Regions from separate parts of the Pseudonocardia sp. Ae717_Ps2 genome, predicted to be linked through region 1. Evidence: riboswitches for the same ligand, from Rfam matches in the RefSeq annotation. Region 1 holds a riboswitch; each other region holds the start of a gene.
The links. A riboswitch is a leader RNA that binds a small molecule or an ion and turns the genes downstream of it on or off. The one in region 1 is predicted to bind S-adenosylmethionine.

Region 1 (3,678 bases):
AGGCCGATCAGCTCGTTCGCCGCGGTCGGGACGATGATCCGCATCGCCTGCGGCAGCTGGATCCGCCGGAACCGGCGCCAGGCCGGGATGCCGAGCGCGGTGGCGGCCTCCAGCTGGCCGGCGTCGACGCCCAGGAACCCCGAGCGCACGACCTCGGCGGCGTAGGCGGCCTGGTGCAGGCCGAGCCCCAGCACCGCGGCGGTGACCGGGCTGACCAGCTCCATCGTGCCGAACTCGACGAACGACGGACCGAACGGGATGCCGATCGAGAGCCGGTCGTAGAGCAGGGCGAGGTTGTACCAGAACAGCAGCTGCAGGATCAGCGGCACGGACCGGAAGATCCAGATGTAGGTCCAGCTGACCGAGCGCAGCAGCGGGTTGGGCGAGAGCCGCATCACCGCGAGCACCGTGCCGAGCACGAACCCGACGACGATGCCGAGCACCGTGAGCTGCAGCGTCAGCAGCACCGCGTTCACGATGGACGGGGCGAACAGATAGCGGCCGACGGTCGGCCAGTCCCAGGCCGGGTTGGTGACCAGCGCGTTGACCGCCATCGCGGCCAGGACCGCCACCACCGCGGTCCCCGCCCACCGCCACGGGTGCCGGGCCGGGACGACCCGCAGGCCGGCGTCGTCGTCCCCGGTGGGCGGGACGGCGCCCGGGGCGGCCCGGGCCTCGGTGCGGCTGCTCACGCGAAGCCCCCGGTCAGGTACTTCTCGAACGGGTGCGGCCCGACCGTCTCCGGGTGCAGGGTCCGGTCGTAGAGCGGCGTGTAGCCCGCGGCGAGGTAGAGGTGGCGGGCCTCGGGCTGGCGCGGACCGGTCGTCAGGTAGATGCGCCGGTAGCCGCGGGCGGCGATCGTGTCCTCCAGCTCGGTGAGCACCCGGCGGGCCAGGCCGCGGCGGCGGTACGCCGAGCCGGTCCAGATCCGCTTGAGCTCGGCGGTGTCGGAGTCCCACCGGCGGAAGGCGCCCCCCGCGACGGGGGTACCGCCGTCGAGCAGCAGGACCACCCCGCCGGACGGTGGGGCGAACCGGCTCGCCTCGCGGAGGGTCTCGGCGTCGAGGTCGCCGAGGGTGTGGCCGTAGCGGACGCCGTACTCCTGGTCGAGCTCGACCAGCATCGGGCGGACGAGCGGGTCGGTGTAGGCGACCCAGCGGACCTCCGGGCGGGCGGAGGTGGTGGGCGGGGCGGGGTGGAGCGCGGTCACGGTGGGGACCTCTCGGTGCGAGCGCTGCCCTCGGGCAGGCGGGGACCGGCCGGCCGCGGTGGCGGGCGGTCCGGTGCGGGGCACGGGTGGAGAGGTCAGCGACAGAGCGCGGCGCCGGTGCGGCACAGGTCGACGTGCCGGCGACGGACCCAGCGCAGCCGGATCCGGGCCCGCTGCCCGGCGTCGGGCCGGTGCCTCGCGGGGCGGTGGGGCATCGGGGTCTCCCATCGGACCCGGCGGTAGCACCCTGCCCGGAACGGGGCGGGTTGCTGCGGCGTCGACGAGCCGGGACTCTCGACCGCTCTGGATGGACCTCACCACTGCAGCCGACGCACCGATCCGGTGTCAAGCGCGGACCGGGAGATCGGTCGTGGCATCACAGTGGGACGGCACGGTGCCCGGGCGCAGTGGCGCACCCCGTCGGCGCGGGCGGATCGCCGGACGACCCACCCGCGCCGCGGAGCGGGGTGCTCAGGTCGCGGCGGCCTCCTTCACCGCCGCCCCGACCCGGGCCCGCAGCTCGGCGAACTCCGGCGAGCCGCGCAGCGCCTCGGCGTCCACACCGGAGCGCGGCAGGTCGATCCGCAGGTCCAGCGCGATCCGTCCGGGGCGGGCGGTGAGCACCACGACCCGGGAGCCGAGGAACACCGCCTCGTCGGCGGAGTGGGTGACGAACACGCTGGTCCGGCCGGTCTCGTGGCTGACCCGGCGCACGTCGTCCTGCAGGCGTTCGCGGGTGAGCGCGTCGAGCGCGCCGAAGGGCTCGTCGAGCAGCAGCAGGTCCCGGTCGGCGGCCAGCGCCCTGGCGATCGCGACCCGCTGCTGCTGGCCGCCGGAGATCTCCCAGATCCGCCGGTCCGCGACACCGGTGAGCCCGACCCGCTCCAGCAGCCCCTCGCGGGCCACGGGACGGTCGGACAGGTTCACCCCCGCGTACTTCAGGGCGAGGTCGACGTTGCCGCCGACGCTGCGCCACGGGAACAGCCGCGGCTGCTGGAACACCACGCCGGCGCCGACACCCGGCTCGGGTGCCCGGCCGGCGACGGTCAGCGTCCCGTCGGTGGGCCGCTCGAACCCGGCGACCAGCCGGAGCAGAGTCGACTTGCCGCAGCCCGAGGCCCCGACCAGCACCAGGAACTCGCCGCGCTCGACGGTCAGGTCGAGCGGTCCGAGCGCGTGGACCCGGTCCCGGCGGCCCGGGTAGGAGTGCCCGAGCCCGGACGCGGCGATCGCCGGCACTCCCTCCCCCGCCGCGGCCCCGGTGTCGGGGTCCGTATCAGTGTCGGTGTCGGCGTCGGTGTCAGCCTGCGGCGAGGACATCCGGGAGACCCTTCGTGTAGATCGCCTTCTGGAAGGTCGCGAGGTCCGGCGCCGTGGGGATCTGCTTCTGCGCGGCGAGGAACTGGGCGGCGCTCTGCAGGTTCTGGGCGAGGTTGCCCGGGGCGCCGTCGGTGCCGAGCCACTCGGCGGAGGCCAGCTCCTGCGGGGACAGGAACACGCCCTGCTTCAGCTGGGACGCGGCGTTCTCGGGGGTCGTGCCGATCTCGGCGGCGACGGCCTGCGCGGCGGCCTGCGGGTCGTTGCGCACGGTCTCCAGGGCGCGGGCCTCGACCTTGCGCCAGGTGTCGACGACCTCGGGGTGCTGCTCGGCGAACGGGGTGGAGACCACCCCCCAGGTCGAGGGTCGGCTTGCCGGCCGTGGCCAGCTCGCGGCTGGTGACCAGGGTCTTCCCGGTCTTGCGGAGCTCGTCGAGGGTCGGCAGCCAGGTGTAGACGGCGTCGACGTCGCCGCGCTCCCAGGCAGCCAGCGCGGCCTGCGGCTGCAGGTCGATCAGCTGCACGTCGGTGGGCTTCAGACCGGCACGGTCGAGGGCGGCGAGCAGGCTGTAGTGCGAGGTGGACGCGAACGCGGTGGCGACCCGCTTGCCGCGCAGCCCCGCGACGTCGGTGATCCCGGTGGCGTTGCGGGCGACGAGCGCCTCGTTGTCGCCGGCGACGTCGAGCACGAACGCGACCTGGTACGGGATGTTCAGCGGCGCGGAGAGCCCGCGGGCGACCGGGCTGGACCCGATCGCACCGAAGTCCAGCTCACCGGCGACGAACGCGGTGTTGATGTCCGCGCCGGAGTCGAACTTGGTCCACTGCACGTTCCAGTCGGGCAGGGCGTCCTCCAGCCAGCGGTTGTGCTTGGCGACCAGGTCGCCGCTGGGGAAGCTCTGGTAGGCGATGCGGATGGTCGGCTTGCCGGAGTCCTGCCCGGCAGGGCCGACGGCGCAGCCGGCGAGGACGCCGACAGCCAGCAGGCCCACGAGCAGTGCGGTCAGTCGGGTGCGGATGGTCATGCTCGTCCCCTCCACGGAACGGTGCGGCGCTCGACGGCGCGCAGCAGCGCGTCGATCACCAGGCCGGAGATGCCGATCGCGAAGATGCCGACGAGCACGACCGGGGTGTTGTTGTAGTTGCTGGCG
Region 2 (3,678 bases), 2.4 Mb from region 1:
GCCCCACCACGGGTCCCGCAAGGTGGTCCCGGACCTGATCACCGCCGTCGCGCCGCGTGCGGCGGTGATCAGCGTCGGCAACGGCAACAGCTACCGGCACCCCAACCCGGAGCTGGTGGACCGGCTGGCCGGGGCGGGCGTCGTCGTCGCACGCACCGACCGGTCCGGTGACCTGGCCCTGACCGGCGACGACCCGGCCGGGCTGACGGTGGTCGCGCGTGGCGACCCCCGTCCGGCTCCCGGCCGGCGGGGCCGGTCAGCCCCGGTTCGCCAGCGCCTCGCGGACCGCGGAGGACGTCGACGGCACGGTCGCCGTCGGGCCGACCTCGCCGGAGACGGCGTCGAGGGTCTTGAGCCCGTCACCGGTGATCATCAGGACGGTCTCGGCGTCGGGGTCGAGCGCCCCGGCCTCGAGCAGCTTCTTGGTGGTCGCGATGGTGACCCCGCCCGCGGTCTCGGCGAACACGCCCTCGGTGCGGGCCAGGAGCCGGATGCCGGCGACGACCTCCTCGTCGGACACGTGCCCGACCGAGCCGCCGGTGCGGCGCACCGAGTCGAGGACGTACGGACCGTCGGCCGGGTTGCCGATCGCCAGCGAGCGCGCGATGGTGTCCGGCTTCTGCGGCTGGATCACGTCGTGACCGGCCTCGAAGGCCCGCGCGACCGGCGAGCAGCCGGTGGCCTGGGCACCGAACACGGTGTACGGGGTGGGCTCGACCAGACCCAGGGTGCCGAGCTCGGTGAACCCCTTGTCGATCTTGGTGAGCTGGGAGCCGGATGCGACCGGGACGACCACCTGCTGCGGGAGCCGCCAGCCGAGCTGCTCGGCGACCTCGTAGCCCAGGGTCTTCGAGCCCTCGGCGTAGTACGGGCGGACGTTGACGTTCACGAACGCCCAGTCCTCGTGCTCGGCGGCCAGCTCGGTGGCGAGCCGGTTGACGTCGTCGTAGTTGCCGTCGACGGCGAGCAGGGTGCCGCCGTAGACCGCGGTGGTGACGATCTTCGCCTGCTCCAGGGAGGACGGGACCAGCACGACCGAGTCCCAGCCGGCGCGGGCGGCCGCGGCGGCCACGGCGTTGGCGAGGTTGCCCGTGGAGGGGCAGCACAGCACCGAGAAGCCGAGCTCACGGGCGGCGGCGAGCGCGACGGCGACGACGCGGTCCTTGAACGAGTGCGTCGGGTTGCCCGTGTCGTCCTTGATCCAGATCTTGCGGACGCCGAGCGCGCGGGCCAGGTTGTCGGCCTCGATCAGCCGGGTCAGGCCGGGCTCGGTGTTCGCGTGCTGCTCGACGGTCGAGGGGACCGGCAGCAGGTCCTTGTAGCGCCAGATCGACTTCGGGCCGGCCTCGATGGAGGCGCGGGTGACCGTCGGGAAGTCGTAGGCCACCTCGAGGGGGCCGAAACAGCGCGGACACGCGAACTCCGCGGCGAGCGGGGTCTCGTGGCGGCACTCGCGGCACGCGAGAGCGCGCGCGGAGCCCAGGTCGTAGGCAGAGGTGGTTTCGGGCGCAGCAGTGAGAGTCACGAGATCTCCTCATCTGTCCCGCCGGAGGTGGCGGGCCGGAATTGGCACCGTGTTCGTCGACGTCCTCGCCGCGCGGAAGGCGCAGGTCTGGGCGGATCGTCGTGCGACGCCGGTTGCCGGGGCTTCAACGGGCCGTTCCCTCTGCCCCTCTGGATGAGCCATATGCGGTTGTGGTGCTCCGGACGCCGAGCGCCGGAATCGACGACGACGGTACGCGAACGGGGCACCGCACCGCCAGACGAGGTCGTCGTGCCGGGACGCGGCTCACCCGTTGTCGGGGGTGTGGGCCACCATGGGGGTGTGAGCAGCACGAGCGAACCGGGCCCGCTGCAGCTGGTCGTCGGGGACGAGGAGTTCCTGGCCGAGCGGGCGGTGTCCGACCTGGTCCGGCGCGCCCGGCAGCGCGATCCGGAGACCGAGCTGCGCCGCTTCCGCACCTCCGAGGTGGCACCCGGCGAGCTCGCCGGGCACCTCAGCCCCTCGCTCTTCGCGGAGGGCAGGGTGATCGTGCTCACTCATGGCCAGGATGCGAACAAGGACATGACCGCCGCCCTCGCCGACTACGTGAAGGACCCGGCCGACGGGATCGTGCTGGTGGTCCAGCACGCCGGGGGGGCGAAGGGCAAGGCGGTCCTGGACCTGATGCGCAAGGCCGGGGCGCACACCGTCACCTGCAACCGCATCACCCGCGCCGACGAGCGGTCGGACTTCGTGCGCGACGAGGTGCGTCGCCACGGCGGCACCATCACTCCCGGTGCGCTCGCGGTACTGGTCGAGGCGGTCGGGTCGGACCTGCGGGAGCTGGCGGCTGCGGCCGGGCAGCTCGTCGCGGACACCGGCGGCGCCGTGGACGAGGCCGGGGTGCGGCGCTACCACCGCGGCCGGGCCGAGTCCTCCGGCTTCGCGGTGGCCGACGCGGCGGTCGCGGGGGACCGGCGGGCGGCGATGGAGGCGCTGCGGTGGGCGCTGGTGCTCGGTGTCCCGCACGTCCTGATCGCCGACGCGCTCGCGGACTCGGTGCGCACCCTGGCCAAGGTCGGCTCGGCCGGGCGGGGCGACCCGAACCGGCTGGCCGGTGAGCTGGGCATGCCTCCGTGGAAGATCCGTAAGGCCCAACAGACGGTCCGGCAGTGGCGTCCGGAGCAGCTCGCCGTCGCCATCGCGGCGACCGCCCGGGTGAACGCCGACGTCAAGGGCGTCGCCGCGGACGCGGGGTACGCGTTGGAGCGGGCCGTGCTGGCGGTCGTGTCCGCCCGCACCCCGCGCTGAGCCCCGCGCCCGCAGCACGCGCACGGGCTCCGGCCCGGGGGCACGACAGGTCCGGAAACACGACGACGGCGCCACCCCGATGGGGCGGCGCCGTCGTGGGGAACCGGGGTGGCTCAGGCCTGGACGTCGTTGAGACGCTTGGCCAGGGCCGACTTGCGGTTCGCTGCCTGGTTCTTGTGGATGACGCCCTTGCCGGCCGCCTTGTCGAGGGCCTTGGCCGCCTTGCGCTGCAGCTCCACGACGTTGTCGGCGCCGGAGTCGGCGGCCTCGCGGAAGTGGCGGATCGCGGTCTTGACCGACGACTTCACCGACTTGTTGCGCTGCCGGCGCTTCTCGTTGGTCTTGACACGCTTGATCTGCGACTTGATGTTGGCCACGTCTGCCTCTGGTCTTCCTGCCTGCTGGTCGGCTGGTCTTGTGTACGTCCGGGTCCGCTCCGGCGGCACCGAACAGCATCACTGGAGAGAGGGTCCAGGCCGTTTCGGGCGAGCACGCCGAGCGCTCGACGCACAAGGTTACCAGCGGCGTCCTCGCCCCCTGTTCCGGGTCACCAGACGCGGTAGGGCAGGAACTTCCCGTTCAGCGTGATCACGGCCCGGTCGGCCTTCGGGTCGGCGACGCGCTGCAGGTCCAGCTCGAAGTCGATCGCGGACACGATGCCGTCGCCGAACTCCTCGCGGACCAGCTCGGAGATCGTCGTGCCGTACACCTGCACCATCTCCGAGAGGCGGTAGACCAGCGGGTCGGTGAGGTCCACCGCGGCCGCGCCGCGCTCCGGCGGGAGGGTGAGGGCGTCGACGACGTCGTCGTCCAGGTCCAGCAGGGAGCCTGCGGCCTCGGCCTGCTCGCGGGTCAGCGTCTGCTGCCCGAGCAGGGCCGAGGTG
Region 3 (3,678 bases), 2.3 Mb from region 1:
CAGGCGATCGAGATCTACGCACGCCGGGACCGGCGTTTCGGCGGGGCCGTGGACGCCGCGACGGGCGACGCCGCGACGGGGGTGACACCGTGACCACCGATGTGATCACGGGGATGCTCGCCACCGCGAAGGGTGCGCTGGAGCGGTTCCACGACGTCACCGCCGACGACGACGGCGCGCTGACCTTCGCCCACGGCGGCGTGCTGTGCGTGGTGCAGGGGACGGAGCTGGAGGAGGGGCTGCCCGTCCTCAACCTGACCTGCGTCGTGGCGTGGGACCTGCCGGACTCCGCCGACCCGGAGCACGACGTGCCGCGACGGGTCGGGCTCGGGGTGGGGGAGGGCCTGTTCGGCACGCCCCGGGTGGTGCGCGGCGAGCGCGGCTGGGACGTGACGCTGCGCTACGCCTTCCCCGCGGCCGGGCTGGGCGAGGGTCCGATGGGGACGCTGCTCATGCTCGTCGTGTCCTCCGCGTCGAGCATGCGGGCCGAGCTCGTCGGCGGCTGACCGGCCGGCCAGGGCGGTGCCCGCCCCGGCCGCGCGGGTCACTTCTTGCGGTTGGTGCCGAGCTCCTCGGCGATCGGGTTGACCGGGTCCACGTCCTTCGTGGACTCCGACAGCCCGGGACGGGTGTGCTCGGTGCGCCGCTGCGCGCGCAGCTGCTCGGTCTCCTCGGCCGACTCGTCCGCGGTGTCGCCCGAGGTCTGGCGCGCCGGGTCGTCGTCGGCCAGGTCCACGGCGGCCACCACGGCGGCGATCGAGGCGTAGTGCTCCTCGGCCGGCACCGCCCGCAGGGCCTCGACCGTCGCGGCGTCGGCCTCGTTGCGCTCGGCGGTCCACGCCAGGTCGTCCTTGCCGGCGGGGAACTCCAGGCCGTGCAGGGCGGTGCGGACGGCGTCGGACGTCGTCGTGCGAGTGGTCATGAGGTCACCTCTCGTCGGGATGTGTCCCGACCGGGTAGCCGCTGTGCGCCGGATGATGCATCCGGCGGGGATCAGTTCCCCGGGCCGTCCGCGGTGCCGTCCCGGGTCACCGCGTCCTCCGGGGCCGCCTCGCCGCTGCCGTCGAGGTGCACCAGCGGCAGCCCCGCCAGCTGGCCCGCGGTCATCCCGTGCGCGACGCCGAGGACGTCGTTCTGGGACTTCTTCATCCGGGCGTCCACCAGGCCGGACAGGCTGTAGGCGACCCGGCCGAGCAGCCGGACCGTCGTCTCGTCGACGAGCGGGCGCGGGGTGGAGACGACGGGACGCCCCGGGGCGTCCCGTCGTTGGACTGGGCCACGCCGATCGAGTACGACTCGCGCGGGTTCACGTGCCGGGAGGCGTAGTGGTCGCGGAGCTTGAACACCATGTCGTGGAACCCGCTGACGTCCCCGTCGAGCTCCAGCGACGTCAGGTCGTCGGTGGTCAGCGTCTTCGTCCGGCCGGAGAAGCACCGCACGTAGCCGATCAGGGCGCCGGTCCACAGGGCCTCGACCAGCGCTGGGTCGGCGTCCACCCGCACCGGCCCGGACTCGGGTCCGCCCAGGGCGGTGACCAGGTGCTCGCAGCAGCGCAGCACGTACTGCAGGTCCTCGAAGACGGCGGCGAGCTGGGCCAGCTCGCCGGACTCCGGGACGTCGATCCGCCGGACCGTGGTGGGCGCGGGGTGCGTGTCCGTCATCGGTCAGACGCTATCCGGGGTGGCGATGCTCACGTGTCTCCATCTGAGACGGTCTGCTAGTTTCGTCGCCGAAGGTCACGAGTGCCAGCGCGAAGCCCCGGCTCGCTGGACGGCAACCCTCCTCCGCGGTGGGGTGCCCCGGGTGATGACCGGGCCGACGCGACACCCGCAGTCGGCAAGCGCGGATCCGTGCGCCACGCCGGGTCCCCGAGATCGGCCGGAGGCCCGATCATGACCCTCGCCCTGCCACGTCCCGTCCAGCACGCCCTGCCCCGCGTCGTCGGTGCGGACCTCACGGTCCCGCTCGTCGACGGCCGGTGGGCCCGCTACTGCGACCTCGACTCCGCCGCGTCCGCGCCGGCGCTGGAGCCGGTCGCCGCGCACGTCGCCGAGGTGCTGCCGTACCACGGCAGCGTGCACCGCGGCGCCGGCTGGACCTCGAAGGTCTGCACCGCGCTCGTGGAGAACGCCCGCGCCGACGTCGCCCGGTTCGTCCGGGCCCGCGCCGACGACGTCGTGGTGTTCACCCGCAACACCACCGATGCGCTCGGCCTGCTCGCCCGCGCCGTCCCCGGCCCGGTGGTGACGCTGGACCTGGAGCACCATGCGACGCTGCTGGCCTGGCGCGACCGCGAGCACCGCGTCGTGCCCGCCGCCGCCACCCTTGCCTCGACGCTCGATGCGTTGCGGGCCGAGCTCGCCGCCCGTCCCGACGCCGCGCTGGTCGCGGTCACCGGGGCGTCCAACGTGACCGGCGAGCTCCTCCCGGTCGCCGAGATCGCGCGGATCGCGCACGCCGCGGGTGCCCGGCTGTGCGTCGACGCCGCCCAGCTCGCCCCGCACCGGCGCGTCGACCTGGCCGGGTGGGACGCGGACTACGTCGCGCTGTCCGGGCACAAGCTCTGCGCGCCCTACGGCGCCGGGGTCCTCGTCGGCCGCCGGGACTGGCTCGACGCCGCCGAACCGCACGTCGCGGGCGGGGGAGCGGTCCGATCCGTGTCCGTCGCCGACGGCCCGGGCGGCGGCACGGTCACGGAGTGGCTGCCGTCGCCGCAGCGGCACGAGGGCGGCACCCCGAACGTCCTCGGTACCGCCGCACTCGGCGCGGCCTGCCGGACCCTGGACCCGCTGATCGACGACATCGTGCCTGCCCACGAGCGCGAGCTCGCCGACCGTCTGCACGCCGGCCTGGCGACGGTCCCCGGCCTGCGGGCCCTGTCCTGCTTCGACGACGCGGGCGACCGCACCGCGACCGTCTCGTTCACCCTGGGCGAGCTGCCCGCCGGGCTGGTCGCGGCGGCGCTGTCGGCCGAGTACGGCATCGGGGTCCGCGACGGCCGGTTCTGCGCCCACCCGCTGCTGGCGCGGCTCACCGGCGGCCGCGACGCCGTGCGCGCGTCGCTGGGCCTGCGCACCGGCTCCTCCGACGTCGACCGGCTGGTCGACGCGCTGACCGATCTGGCACGGCGCGGCCCGGCCTGGACCTACGCCCTCGTCGACGGCCGGTGGGCGCCGACCCCGGACCCGCGCCCGGCGGACCCGTTCGCCCGCGACCGGGAGCTGCCCGCCGTCCCCGGCTGCGGGGACTGAGCCCGGGCCTCAGCCCGCCGAGCAGCGGCCGCAGAGGCCGAAGATCTCGAGGGTGTGCGACACCTCGGTGAAGCCGTGCTTCTGGGCGACCGACTCGGTCCAGGACTCGACCGCCGGCCCCTCGATCTCAACGGCGGCGCCGCACCGGCGACACACGAGGTGATGGTGGTGGTGCTCGGTCTCGCAGCGCCGGTAGACGGCCTCGCCGGACGCGACCCGCAGCACGTCGACCTCGCCGCCGTCGGCGAGGGTCTGCAGGGTCCGGTAGACCGTGGTCAGGCCGATGCCCTCGCCGGCGCGCCGCAGCTCCTCGTGGATCTCCTGGGCGGACCGGAAGTCGTCCAGCCGGTCCAGTAGCGCGGTGACGGCGGCCCGCTGCCGGGTGGCGCGGATGCCGCGCGGCCCGGCGGTGGACCGCTCGGTGACC
Region 4 (3,678 bases), 1.6 Mb from region 1:
CGCGCAGCAGCCGGGTCCGCAGCCGCAGGGCGTAGGCGAGCGGACCGAACTGCGCGTGGAAGGACAGGCCGCCGTAGGTGGGGTCCGGTGCGGTGAGCCCCGGCCAGAGGTCGGGATGGCGGCCGAAGTCGAACCGCCCGGAGTCGACCACGATCCCCCCGATCGCGGTCCCGTGTCCGGCGAGGAACTTGGTCGTCGAGTGCACGATGACATCCGCCCCGTGCTCGATCGGGCGCAGCAGGTACGGGGTGGGCACCGTGTTGTCGACGACGAACGGGAGCCCGGCCTGGTGGGCGACCGCGGCGACCCCGGCGAGGTCCAGGACGTTGCCCAGCGGGTTTCCGATGCTCTCGCCGAACAGGGCCCGGGTCCGCGCGGTGATCGCGGACCGCCACTGGTCGAGGTCGTCGGGATCCTCGACGAAGGTCACCGAGATCCCCAGGTCGGCGAAGGTCGAGGAGAGCAGGGTATGAGTGCCGCCGTAGAGGCTCGCCGCGGCGACCACGTGGTCCCCGGCGCGGGCCAGGTTCAGCAGCGCCAGCGACGTCGCCGCCTGCCCGCTGCTCACCGCCACTGCCGCGGCGCCCCCTTCGAGGGCGGCCAGCCGCTCCTCCACCACCGCGGTCGTCGGGTTGGAGAGCCGGGTGTAGGCGTGGCTCTCCAGGTCCTCGAGCGCGAAGGCGGCCGCGGCGTGCGCGCTGTCGGTGAAGCGATAGGAGGTGGTCTGGTAGATCGGGACCGCCCGGGCGCCCGTGGCGGGGTCGGGGACCGCCCCCGCGTGCAGCTGCCTCGTGGCGAACGACGTCACGCGCGCCTCGCCAGCACGTCCGACCAGTACTTCTCGGCCACCCGCGGGTGCGAGCGCAGCCATCCGACGACCGCGTTCTCCCCGAACTGGGCGTGCAGCGGGTTGTCCGGGTCCTCGCTGACCCCGCGGACCTGCGCCGCCAGCTCGGCGGGCAGCTCCAGGGGCTCGACGACGGCGTCGAGCCGCGGGCCGAGGAAGAAGGGCACCGAGAAGCGGTCCACCCCGACCGGCGGGCTGACCACCCGGTGCCGGGTCGCGGTCAGGTAGCCCTGGGTGGCGATCTCCAGCATCTCGCCGATGTTGACCACGAACGCACCGGGGACCGGGGTGGCGTCGATCCAGCGCCCGTCCGGGCCCTCGACCTGCAGTCCGCCGACCGCGTCCTGCTGCAGCAGCGCGAGGTAGCCGTAGTCCTTGTGGACACCCACGCCCTGGTCCGAGTCCGGTTCCGGGCGCCCGGGGTACCGCACGATCTTGACGTGCAGGGAGGACTCCTCGTCGAACCACGCGTCGAAGTAGCCCTCGTCCTGCCCGAGCGCGGCGGCGAGCGCGCGCAGCACCTCGCGGCTGACCCGCAGCGCCTCCGCCTGCCAGGTCAGCACGGTCTCGCGCAGCTCCGGCAGCGCGGTGGGCCACTGGTTGGGCCCGATCAGCCGGACCCAGTCCGGGTCGCCCGGGCCCTGGGTCACCGGCTCCCGCTCGGGGCCGATGTCGATCTGCTCGCGCCAGTCCGCGGTGCCGCCGGTGTGCTCGGTACCGGTGCGGGTGTAACCGCGGAACTGCGGCGAGTGCACGTTCTCGATCTCCAGCCGCTGCTCGACGGGCAGCGCGAAGAAGCGCCGCGCCAGCGCGTCGATCCCGGCGGTGACCTCGTCCGGGACTCCGTGTCCGGTCACGTAGAAGAAGCCGACCTCCCGCGCCGCGGAGCGCAGCTCGGCGAGCACGGCGGCACGCTCGCCGGGGCCGGCGCGGAAGCGGGAGAGGTCGATCACGGGGAGGGTGTCGGTCATGGCGACCTCACGTGTCGTGTCCCGCCGGTCTGTCGACAGATCGGCAGGACGGGAACGAGTCAGACAGCCGGACGCACCCGCGGGGTCCGCAGCAGAACGGACCGCGCGGCGGCCGGGCGGTGCGCGACCTCGGCGACGACCAGCTCGCCGAGGACGGGCGGGTCGAGGTCGGTCCTCACCGACAGAGCGCGGTCCCCGTCCGGCAGTAGTCCACGTGCCGACGCCGGGACCAGACACCCCGGATCCACTGGCGCACGGCTCCCCCATCGCTTCCGGCGGAAGCACCTGCGCCCGTGGGGACGTGGTTGCTGCGGCGTCGTCGAGCCGGTTCTCTCGGCCGCTCTGGATGGACGACTTCACCCAACCTCCGCGCCGCACCCGATGTCAAGCCGATCCCGCCCACAGACCCGTTCGCTGAACGGCGCAGACGTCCGGACGGCAGGCCAGCCGGCCACGTGCCGACATCCCTCCCAGCCGCTCCGCGAGTGCGGTGAGTTCGCCAGCGGTGCCGCGCGGCGCCCCCGACCACGACGACCCGTCCCACCATCCCGTGTCCTCCGGGGCGTCGAGGTGCCATCCGCGCAGTCACGCTGTCACCCGCGGTGCGCCCGACAAGTTCTCGTGGCTCGTCGCCGTCCCGGCCCGCGAGGTACCCGTGATCCGAGAGCGATACCCGCTGCCGATCTTCGGGTGACTCCGACCGAACAGGAAGCCCGATCACCGGAACAGCTTCACCGAATCGAGGTGAGGCGCGCCGCACATACTCGACGGTTGCCCCAACTACTGCGCGTCGGTTAGCGTCGCGGCGTGACGATTCGACTGCCGCTGACATCGCGCGCACACGTCGATTTCTGTCGCGTCTCCTCCTCGGTCTGTTGATCTTTCCGAGCTGTTCCCGCAGAGCCTGACCGGCCTGCGGCGCGAGCCGCCTTCTCTGGCCGCTGCCTGCTGATACCCCCATCTCGGCCGACACTTCTCGTGACGGTCGCTCACTGCGCATGCCCACACCTCTTCAGTGTCGGTGATGTGCCGATGAATGCCGCCCACTCTCCGTGGAAAGGATTTCCATGAGCACCGAAGCGCTCGATCAGCACACGATTTCACGTCTGCGGGTTCCCGAGATCGAGAGTTTGCCCGCGAAACTGCGCGGGCAGATCGAGTCCCTGACCGCGACGCTCGGCTACACCCCGAACTGGGTCCGTGCGTTTGCTCTGGGCGGGGATCACACCGCCCGATTCAACGACTATCTGCTTGCCCTGCTCGACCCGAACCAGGGTCTGCTTCCCTACGTCGACCGCGAGATCCTCGCGACCGTCACCTCGGCGGAGAACGGCTGCAGCTACTGCCGCCTCAACCACGCGGGCAGCCTCGGGGATGCGCTCGGCGACCGCAGGCTGGGCACCCGGGTGGCGATCGACTACCGCGAGGTTCGCGAGCTCTCCCCGCGGCACCGTGTGCTCGCCGAGTTCGCGAGCAAGCTCGCGCTGCGTCCGACCGAGGTGGAGGACGCGGACATCGCCGGCCTCCGTGAGCTGGGCCTCGACGACGAGCAGATCTTCGAGGCGGTGCAGGTCGTGTCCGTGTTCGCCGCGGCGAACCGCTTCAGCATCTTCCTGCAGGTCACGCCGGACGACCAGTTCTTCGCCTGAGCCGAGCCACCCCACCCCTCGAGAGGCCGCCACATCATGACCACGCACGAGACCCTGCCCGAGACCCGCATCTCCCGTCTCAAGGTCCCCGCCCCGGAGGACCTGCCCCCGACCATCGCCGAGTTCTTCGAGCGGACCGAGGCCCTGGAGGGGTACGTCCCCAACTGGCTCAAGGCCTTCGCTCTCGGCGGGCCCGGCTTCACCCGACTCA

Region 2: linked by a shared signal. The riboswitch ahead of thrC (threonine synthase) and the one ahead of Ae717Ps2_RS36190 (GNAT family N-acetyltransferase) in region 1 are both predicted to bind S-adenosylmethionine.
Region 3: linked by a shared signal. The riboswitch ahead of Ae717Ps2_RS07405 (aminotransferase class V-fold PLP-dependent enzyme) and the one ahead of Ae717Ps2_RS36190 (GNAT family N-acetyltransferase) in region 1 are both predicted to bind S-adenosylmethionine.
Region 4: linked by a shared signal. The riboswitch ahead of Ae717Ps2_RS10845 (isopenicillin N synthase family oxygenase) and the one ahead of Ae717Ps2_RS36190 (GNAT family N-acetyltransferase) in region 1 are both predicted to bind S-adenosylmethionine.

The regions. Positions count from the first base shown of each region.
Region 1 is NZ_MCIS01000001.1:3,859,457-3,863,134, forward strand. It holds gene Ae717Ps2_RS17620 (amino acid ABC transporter permease) at 1-692, opposite strand, end outside; gene Ae717Ps2_RS36190 (GNAT family N-acetyltransferase) at 689-1,210, opposite strand; SAM riboswitch class I at 1,432-1,524, opposite strand; gene Ae717Ps2_RS17630 (ABC transporter ATP-binding protein) at 1,682-2,530, opposite strand; gene Ae717Ps2_RS38335 (hypothetical protein) at 2,511-2,879, opposite strand; partial or broken gene Ae717Ps2_RS40425 (ABC transporter substrate-binding protein) at 2,974-3,552, opposite strand; gene Ae717Ps2_RS17640 (ABC transporter permease) at 3,549-3,678, opposite strand, start outside.
Region 2 is NZ_MCIS01000001.1:1,485,218-1,488,895, forward strand. It holds partial or broken gene Ae717Ps2_RS40255 (ComEC/Rec2 family competence protein) at 1-13, shown strand, start outside; gene thrC (threonine synthase) at 257-1,525, opposite strand; SAM riboswitch class I at 1,532-1,685, opposite strand; gene holA (DNA polymerase III subunit delta) at 1,826-2,794, shown strand; gene rpsT (30S ribosomal protein S20) at 2,908-3,171, opposite strand; gene cynS (cyanase) at 3,342-3,678, opposite strand, start outside.
Region 3 is NZ_MCIS01000001.1:1,527,129-1,530,806, forward strand. It holds gene Ae717Ps2_RS07385 (isoprenyl transferase) at 1-93, shown strand, start outside; gene Ae717Ps2_RS07390 (hypothetical protein) at 90-506, shown strand; gene Ae717Ps2_RS07395 (DUF2795 domain-containing protein) at 545-922, opposite strand; gene Ae717Ps2_RS38130 (hypothetical protein) at 994-1,149, opposite strand; gene Ae717Ps2_RS07400 (hypothetical protein) at 1,146-1,661, opposite strand; SAM riboswitch class IV at 1,735-1,849, shown strand; gene Ae717Ps2_RS07405 (aminotransferase class V-fold PLP-dependent enzyme) at 1,893-3,251, shown strand; gene Ae717Ps2_RS07410 (Fur family transcriptional regulator) at 3,261-3,678, opposite strand, start outside.
Region 4 is NZ_MCIS01000001.1:2,286,505-2,290,182, reverse strand. It holds gene Ae717Ps2_RS10850 (O-acetylhomoserine aminocarboxypropyltransferase/cysteine synthase family protein) at 1-808, opposite strand, end outside; gene Ae717Ps2_RS10845 (isopenicillin N synthase family oxygenase) at 805-1,818, opposite strand; SAM riboswitch class I at 2,079-2,171, opposite strand; gene Ae717Ps2_RS40310 (putative leader peptide) at 2,626-2,697, shown strand; gene Ae717Ps2_RS10840 (peroxidase-related enzyme) at 2,886-3,467, shown strand; gene Ae717Ps2_RS10835 (peroxidase-related enzyme) at 3,504-3,678, shown strand, end outside.